4 regions of the Priestia sp. FSL W8-0524 genome follow, and region 3 is predicted to be linked to each of the others. Evidence: riboswitches for the same ligand, from Rfam matches in the RefSeq annotation. Region 3 holds a riboswitch; each other region holds the start of a gene.

Region 1 (2,204 bases), 4.3 Mb from region 3:
TTGCCACACTGCCTTCTTTCACGATACCAGGTGACATTTCTGCGTCGTCTCGCTATTGGGAAAAAGATATTATTAAGCCCGAAGTAGAGGTAGAAGCCGGAGTAATAAAGGTGAAGGAAAAACCGGGGATCGGATACGATATTGATAAAAAGTTTATCAAAACAATCACAGCATTTGAAAAAGAATACAAATAATTAAAAACCGTTTTTTATGAAAAACGGTTTTTTTATTGATGTTGGCAATGTTTAGTAGAAAAATAGGACAAATTTTTTAAAAAGAGCACATTGTTCCATCAAGCGTGTCAAAACATGTTATGATGGAGTAGTTTGATGAAAAAAGTCGAAGGATTTTATCGTAAAAAACAAAATTATTTTTGAAAATAGGTTGATAGTTTTCTAAGTTGTCCTATATAATGTGTTTATAACATAACACAATATGTTGTTTGTTAAACAATAATAAAATACTATATTTTGTGTTTTCCAGTGAAAAAGGTGTCTGATAAAAAGACTTAAAAGGGAATTTGGTGAAAATCCAAAGCTGTCCCCGCAACTGTGAATGCTGATGAAATAAGGAGATCCACTGTGAGTAAACATCATGGGAAGGCCTTAAAGTAAAAAGAAGCATAAGTCAGGAGACCTGCCTTTTTTATGTCGTTTTATCTTCTTCGGGAGGTGAGAGGGTAGAGCGAGGATTGAGAAAAGACTTAGTGTCTTCTTCTATCTTCGTTCTATTCGCTCACCGAGGTACGGTGAGCGATTTTTTATTTTGAAGTGAAGAGAGGAGCCATATTTATGGTGAATACATTAAAGCCTACAATTCTACATGAATTAACTGCATATATTGAACGTTTAAAAAAAGAATTTACGCAGCTTGATTTTTCTTTGTATGAGGAAAAGGTTATTCAAACTGTTACAGTAAAGGAAAATATGACGGACGAAAAGGTTGCAAACGTACTAATTTTGGCAGCTCTAGAGCGTATTTCAATGGAAGAACCAGATTGGACGTACGTGGCGGCAGACGTCTACTTAAACGAACTATATCGAAAAGCAGCGGACAACCGAGGTTATGATAAAAAAGAGAAGTACGGTTCGTTTTATCAGCTTATTCAAGAACTAACAAAAATCGGCATTTATAATAAACAGCTATTAAAAACATATACAGAAGAAGAAATTAATGAAATTGCTTCAGTCATTATTCCTGAACGCGATCGTTTATTTACATACATTGGATTGCTGACATTAGCAGATCGCTATTTAGCGACATCACATGATAAGCGTGTATACGAATTACCGCAAGAACGTTTTCTTATCATTGCTATGACGCTGATGTCTCAAGAAAAGAAAGAAAATCGAACAGCATTAGTAAAAGAAGCGTACTGGGCGCTTTCTAGTCTATATATGACGGTTGCCACACCAACACTCTCAAACGCAGGAAAGAGCTACGGACAGCTATCTAGCTGCTTTATTGATACGATTGATGACAGCTTACGCGGTATTTATGATAGCAATACAGATTTGGCCACGCTTAGTAAAAATGGAGGCGGAATTGGTGTCTACCTCGGTCATATTAGAAGCCGAGGAAGTGATATAAAAGGTTTTAAAGGCGTATCATCAGGAACAATTCCATGGATGAAACAGCTAAATAATACGGCTGTAAGTGTCGATCAGCTAGGTCAACGACAAGGAGCTATTGCCGTATATTTAGACGTTTGGCATAAAGACATTTTTTCATTCTTAGACGCGCGTTTGAACAATGGTGATGAACGCCAGCGCACGCATGATTTATTCACTGGCGTATGTTTGCCAGATTTGTTTATGGAAAAAGTAGAAGCACGTGAAGACTGGCACTTATTCGATCCTCACGAAGTTCGTACGCTGATGGGCTACTCGTTAGAAGATTTTTATGATGAAGAAGAAGGCAGCGGTTCGTTCCGCACTCGTTACGCTGAGTGTGTAAACAATGAACAGCTTTCAAGAGAAACAGTGCCTGCTATTGAGATCTTCAAGCGCATTATGCTTTCGCAGCTTGAAACCGGAACTCCTTATATGTTCTATCGTGATACGGTTAACCGAGCTAATCAAAACCGACACGCGGGCATGATTTACTGCAGTAACTTATGTACAGAAATCACGCAAAACCAAAGTACAACGGTCGTAACAGAGGAAATTACGGAAGACGGAAAAATTATTATTACAAAGAATCCG
Region 2 (2,204 bases), 2.5 Mb from region 3:
GCTTCTAGGATCACAGCTTCTAATGGTTGTTATCTACGTAGCATTTAAGAAATACGTACCAACTGACGTTGTAAAATTTGCACAGCAGCTTAAATCTGCTTGGTGGCTAGTTGCTTATTATATTATTATGCTTGTTATCTCTTACCTAGGCTCATTTGGTGGAGGACAAGGTGTGCTAAGCAACCCGCTTGACTTAATTTTAATTGCTCTTGTTTCAATCGGTATTTTCTACTGGGCGAAATACACGGGTTTACCAAAAGCAGTTATCGATACGGATGATTAATAAAAAACACGGCATGAATTCATGCCGTGTTTTTCGTTTGTATAGGGGTGTACTCTATTTATTTATCAAACAGCCACGTTTTTAAGATAGCAGCATACTCACGAAAGTAGGCTTGAAGTTTAATTGAATTTGGTGTCTTTGCACCTAAAGGATAAACGTCAAAACCTTGACGCTTGGCAATAATAGAGGCGCGAAATAAATGAAAATCACTGCTAACAAGCACGACTTTTTTGTGTTGAATATCAACTTTCTTTTTAGTGAAAGTGAAATTCTCAAAAGTAGAAGTTGACTGATCCTCTTTTATCATTCGATTCTTTTTAATTCCTTCTTTTCGTAGAAAACGATAGGCTGCTTCTGCTTCAGAAATTTCTTCATCGGATCCTTTTCCACCCGTTACGATAACTTTTGTTTGTTTATGAGTCTTTAAATAAGATAAAGCCGTTTTTGCTCGTTCTTTTAAACTAGGAGACATTTGATCTCCGTCTACTTTGGAACCTAAAATGAGCACATAATCTGCTTTTTGCGGAACAGGCTGATGAGCGGTTTGATACATACAAAAAGACATGATTGCTATGTAAAGAACAAGCAAACTAATAAAGATATAAATGATTTTTTTCTTCAACTACGAGCACCTTCCTAGCTATTTCATAAGATGTTTGGAAAATAATTGTTATTATAGCATACGAGACTCAAATAAGTATAAACACAGTAATATATAATAATAGAAGAAAATCGTTATTGTGAATGGTTATAAAATTCGTTACAATAAAGAATAAATGATTTTAAAAGTGCCTCTAAGGAGGATAATAGGGAAATCGGTGTAAATCCGGTGCAGCCCCCGCTACTGTAAATGTGGATGAACCTGCAAAGACCCACTAGTCAAACTAGGAAGGATGCAGAAGTAAAATGAAGCATAAGCCAGGAGACCTGCTTTTAAAAACCCCTTATTTTTCGGTGGGAGAAATAAGTCAAGACAATGTGTTAATGAGCGCATGACCAAACCTTGACTTTTACAGTTAAGGTTTTTTTATGTGATAGGGAGTGGAAAAAGTGAAAAAAGGAAAACCTCTTATGATTCAAGGAACGCACTCAGACGCTGGAAAAAGCATGATTGCTACAGCGTTTTGCCGTATTTTTAAAGAAGACGGCTATCAAACTGCACCGTTTAAATCGCAAAATATGGCGCTTAATTCATACATTACAATGGATGGAAAAGAAATTGGAAGAGCGCAAGGAATTCAAGCTGAAGCGGCTGGAGTAGAAGCAACAACCAATATGAATCCTATTTTAATTAAACCAACTCGTGATCATGAATCTCAAATTGTCGTTCATGGAAAACCGCTTCGTAATATGTTTGCTTTTCAGTATCGGCAAGAATTTTTTAATGAAGGTTTGAACGTTATCACGGAGTCTTATAAAGAGCTTGCCAATCATTATGATCGAATTGTGATTGAAGGTGCTGGAAGTCCTGCTGAAGTGAATTTGAACGATCGGGAACTGGTAAATATGCGCGTAGCAAAGATAGCCCAAGCCCCTGTTGTGTTAGTAGGAGACATTGATAAAGGAGGGGTTTTTGCGAGTCTGGTGGGTACTCTTCAATTGCTTCCAGATGAACATAAACCTAGAGTAATTGGAGTGTTAATCAATAAATTCCGAGGGGACTTAGAGCTTTTAAAACCGGGGTTGAAGTGGTTTGAAGAATACACGGGAGTTCCGGTACTAGGAGTGATTCCTTATATGCACGACGTGGAAATTGACGCTGAAGATTCGCTATCACTCAGAAATTACTCAACGCTTGTAAATCCGTTAAAAGAAATCGATATTGCGGTTATCTCGTATCCTCGCATCTCAAATTTTACAGACATTGATCCTCTAAGCTTAGAAGAAGACTGTCATGTGAGACTTGTAACCAAGCCATCAC
Region 3 (2,204 bases):
GCCATTAGTGCGAATTAAAGTAATTGGAGTCGGCGGTGGAGGAAATAACACCGTTAACCGTATGATTGAACATGGTGTACAAGGGGTAGAATTTATCGCCGTTAATACGGATGCTCAGGCGCTTAATTTATCTAAAGCAGATGTGAAAATGCAGATTGGTGCGGCATTAACGCGAGGATTAGGTGCAGGAGCTAATCCAGAAGTAGGAAGAGAAGCTGCAGAAGAAAGCAGAGAGCAAATTCAAGAAGTACTGCAAGGCGCAGATATGGTATTCGTAACAGCTGGCATGGGGGGAGGCACTGGTACTGGAGCAGCTCCGGTTATTGCCCAAATTGCCCGTGAACTAAATGCTTTAACAATTGGAGTAGTTACTCGCCCTTTCAAGTTTGAAGGAAATAAACGTACCAAGCAAGCAGTAGGCGGTATTACTGCGATGAATGAATCGGTAGATACCCTTATTGTCATTCCAAACGACCGCTTGCTTGAAATCGTTGATAAAAAGACACCTATGCTTGAAGCATTCCGTGAAGCAGATAATGTTCTTCGCCAAGGTATTCAAGGTATTTCAGATTTAATCGCTGTTCCGGGGCTGATTAACCTTGACTTTGCTGATGTAAAAACAATTATGTCTAATCAAGGATTTGCGCTTATGGGTATCGGACGAGCTTCGGGATCAGATCGAGCAATTGAAGCAGCGAAAAAAGCGATTTCTAGTCCGCTGCTAGATGCATCGATTGATGGAGCAAGAGGCGTGCTGCTGAACATTACGAGCGGCAGCAGCCTGAGTCTTTACGAAGTACAGGAAGCAGCAGATATTGTCACGTCCGCTTCTGATCAGGACTTAAATATGATTTTTGGATCTGTGATTAATGAAGATTTAAAGGACGAAATGATGGTAACCGTCATTGCCACTGGATTTGATGATGAAGATATTTCACCATCAGCTTCCACTTCTAGAGTTTCAAGAGCACGCTACTAAATTAAATAACCAGCTTTTATGGTGGCAATTGTTTTTCAATTGCCTTAAAAGGGAATCCGGTGAAAATCCGGAGCGGTCCCGCCACTGTAACAAGGAGCCTTATGTCAAAAAGCCACTGTCTATTTAGAGACGGGAAGGCGGTATAAGGCAATGACTTGAAGCCAGGAGACCTGCCATAAATCGCAGCACGCAATAACCTACGAGGATAGGGAGGTGTTTTGGCAGAATCAAAAATACGATAAACAAGGGATACGTTTATCTGAATTTGTTGTGAAGGCAAGCACTTCTTTTTAGAAGTGCTTTTTTTTGTGTATTAAAATAGAAGGTGGAAAAATGAATGATAAATAATAAAAAACTTGTATCTATGATATTTCTCGTGTTACTTTGCCTCACTGCTTGCGCTCCTAATGAAGAGAGTGTAAGTATAAAAGAAAGAAAGAAAACGGATAAAAGTGTGACGTTTTTATTTAATTTTACATCTGCAACGCTTGATCCTCATACGGACGATAATTATACAGCAGTTCGTGGGGGAGTAGGGGAGACGCTTGTTAAAATCAACGACGATTTAAAAATAAAGCCTTGGCTTGCTGAAAAGTGGGAAACGAAAGATAACGGCCTTACATGGACATTTATGATAAGAAAGAACATCATGTTTCAAAACGGAAAAGCGCTGGATGCAAATGCCGTTAAGTCTTCTCTTCAAAGAACGATAGACCAAAGTTATGCGATGAAAAACGCTTTAAATATTAAAGAAATGAAAGCGAACAGTCATGCGCTGACAATTACATTAAAAGAAACAATGCCTAAATTTCCTTCTGAATTAGTGCATCCAAATACAGCTATTATAGATGTTGATGCTTCTAATATAGCTAAGAAGCCCATTGGTACGGGTCCATTTCGCGTCTTGTCTTTTGATCAAGGAAATCAAGTAAAATTAGAAAGATATGAAAATTATTGGGGTGGAAAAGTGAAATTGAAAAGTGCGATCTTTGGATTTAACGAAGATGCTAATGCGCGAGTTGCTGCTCTTCAATCTGGAACAGCCGATATTATTTATCGCCCGCCTTTAGAAAGCTTGGGCACTTTACAAACAGATCCGTCTTTTAAAGTAAGTGGAGTACCTAGTGTGCGCACCCATTTATTGCTTTACAATCAAACTAATGACGCATTAAAAGACGAAAATGTAAGAAAAGCTATCGATACCTTATTGAACCGAAAAGAAATT
Region 4 (2,204 bases), 2.2 Mb from region 3:
ACGGTCACGATAAGCGCTTTTCACAAGACCAACAGGCGTATCGGGGGAACGGTATTTTAATAAAATCCTTTGCGCTTCCACAATTTGTCTTGTGCGTCTTCCGCTTTTCGGATTATAAAAAGCTACTACAAAATCTGCTTGTGCAGCTGCTTCGATTCGTTTTTCGATTAACTCCCAAGGCGTAAGGTGGTCACTTAAACTAATCGTACAGGCATCATGCATCACGGGCGCCCCAAGGAGAGATGCGCATGAATTAATAGCCGAAATGCCAGGAATCACTTCCAGCTCTACGCCCGTTTCTTTTTTCCATCCTTTTTCAATCAACACTTCATACACAAGGCCGGCCATTCCGTATACTCCTGCATCTCCGCTTGAAATGACCGCCACGGTTTTTCCCGCTTCAGCTTGCTTTACGGCTTCTTGTGCACGGCTTACTTCTTCGGTCATTCCTGTACTAATAATTTGCTGATTCGTTAATAGTCCTTGAATTAATTCCACATAGGTTTTATAACCAATGATCATATCACTTTCTTGAATGGCTTCTCTTGCTCGCTGTGTAATATGTTCAAAGCTTCCTGGGCCGAATCCAATAACTAACAGTTTACCTTTCATGCTAGCTCCTCCTTTATGCGTTACTTTTTACTTTGTCAATTCCTTCTATGGAGTCACTCTTTTCCGGAGAAACAAAACCGTTTTGATCATATTCATAAATAAGTGATTCCTTTATACTGCAGCCTCCTGCTAAATGTTCTTCAACAATTCGATGAGCTACGTTTTCAGTGACCTGCTTGTACCAATCTCCTGAAGGGTACACGATAGCTACAGGAGCATCTTTGCATCTTCCGTTACAGCGCGTACGGGTTGTGTGAACCGCTTCATCTAGATTCAGTTCAGTCACTTTATTTCGAATAGCTTGCGTGGCTTCTTCTCCACCTTTTCTCATACAGCTGCTTCCATTACAAATCAATACGTGATGTTTTGTTCCATTTAAGTTCCACGTCGTCACACTTATTCGCTCCTTTACTAAAAAAACGCCTCTATCAATGATAGAGGCGCAGAAAAATTCAAACTAAGTTTTTGCACTTCCACCTATATCCCGTAGGGTAAGCTTCGCATTAAAAAAAGGCTGGTTTCCTGACTTCGATTCATCACTTGATTGCGCCTTCCCGAATACAGTGGCATATGCAATCAGCTCCTCTTCACAGTGGCGGGTACCGCGCTGGCTTCACACCAGACTTCCCATTTAACGCAATGTGAGCATTGCGCACCTTTTTTGCACGATATGTAGTTTTGTGCTACGAGAAAAACCCGCTTCGCTAATATGCGAGCAGGTAAAACGTCAGAATAAAAGTGTACACGAATGCCACTTTAAGCCAACGTTTCCCTTCCCGCTCCCCGGAGAAATAGAAACTTCACAATAAAGACAGGTCTCCTGACTTGTGTATCATTCTACTTGAGAACCTTCCCGTGATTTTTCCACAGTGGTTATACTCGTTCGTCCACACTTACAGTTGCGGGGGCAGTACTGGTCTTTCACCAGTTTCCCTATTAAGCCTTCTTGGCATCTTTACTGTTGCTGTTTGATATATATGAACCTTTTAAACTATCAGAATAATAGAAGTAACTACCATATCATAGCGTACATTTTTTTTTATTTCAACTCTATTCTTTTCGTAAGATACAAGAAGCTATAAAAAAAACAAGAGCATAAAGTCAGCTCTTGTTTTTTCATTATATAGCTACTAATGTTAAATGAGGATCATTATAATACACGACTTCTGAAAGAACTTTACAGCCATTTGTTTTTGCAAAAGCTTCTCTCGCCTGCGTTTCAGTTTCAAATTCAAACATTTTCATTTCTTTTCCAGCATATACCGTCAGTACCCACATGAAAAGATTCGCCTCCGATTATTGTAGTGATCGCTATATCCACATTATGACGAAACCATATCCTTTTGAAAACCCATTCTACAAAACTTGTCACAAGAAACTTTTAAAAATTTAAAAACATTTTAACTTCTGTAAATGAACAAAATGTACAAAAGGTTTAAGCCGTATTATACCTCTTTAAAAAAGGTGCTTTTTTTACCAACTGTTGCTTCACCAGTAAAAATATATATAGTATTTATTAAAAAAAGAAGCCGGACAGCCGGCTTCTTTTTTAGGAAAGGAAAGTACAGACATCACAGTCCCGTCCTGCTCTT

Evidence for each region. Region 3 has a riboswitch for cobalamin ahead of nikA (nickel ABC transporter substrate-binding protein). Riboswitches for the same ligand answer to the same signal wherever they lie in the genome.
Region 1: linked by a shared signal. The riboswitch ahead of NST66_RS23700 (ribonucleoside-diphosphate reductase subunit alpha) and the one ahead of nikA (nickel ABC transporter substrate-binding protein) in region 3 are both predicted to bind cobalamin.
Region 2: linked by a shared signal. The riboswitch ahead of NST66_RS14065 (cobyric acid synthase) and the one ahead of nikA (nickel ABC transporter substrate-binding protein) in region 3 are both predicted to bind cobalamin.
Region 4: linked by a shared signal. The riboswitch ahead of NST66_RS12145 ((2Fe-2S) ferredoxin domain-containing protein) and the one ahead of nikA (nickel ABC transporter substrate-binding protein) in region 3 are both predicted to bind cobalamin.

Annotation. Positions count from the first base shown of each region.
Region 1 covers NZ_JBBOUG010000001.1:4,539,083-4,541,286, reverse strand. The annotation lists gene menC (o-succinylbenzoate synthase) at 1-194, shown strand, start outside; cobalamin riboswitch at 473-658, shown strand; gene NST66_RS23700 (ribonucleoside-diphosphate reductase subunit alpha) at 792-2,204, shown strand, end outside.
Region 2 covers NZ_JBBOUG010000001.1:2,760,233-2,762,436, reverse strand. The annotation lists gene NST66_RS14075 (APC family permease) at 1-283, shown strand, start outside; gene NST66_RS14070 (YdcF family protein) at 342-905, opposite strand; cobalamin riboswitch at 1,053-1,232, shown strand; gene NST66_RS14065 (cobyric acid synthase) at 1,325-2,204, shown strand, end outside.
Region 3 covers NZ_JBBOUG010000001.1:212,873-215,076, forward strand. The annotation lists gene ftsZ (cell division protein FtsZ) at 1-979, shown strand, start outside; cobalamin riboswitch at 982-1,172, shown strand; gene nikA (nickel ABC transporter substrate-binding protein) at 1,317-2,204, shown strand, end outside.
Region 4 covers NZ_JBBOUG010000001.1:2,390,750-2,392,953, forward strand. The annotation lists gene cobJ (precorrin-3B C(17)-methyltransferase) at 1-612, opposite strand, end outside; gene NST66_RS12145 ((2Fe-2S) ferredoxin domain-containing protein) at 626-1,006, opposite strand; cobalamin riboswitch at 1,108-1,287, opposite strand; cobalamin riboswitch at 1,406-1,584, opposite strand; gene NST66_RS12150 (hypothetical protein) at 1,732-1,890, opposite strand.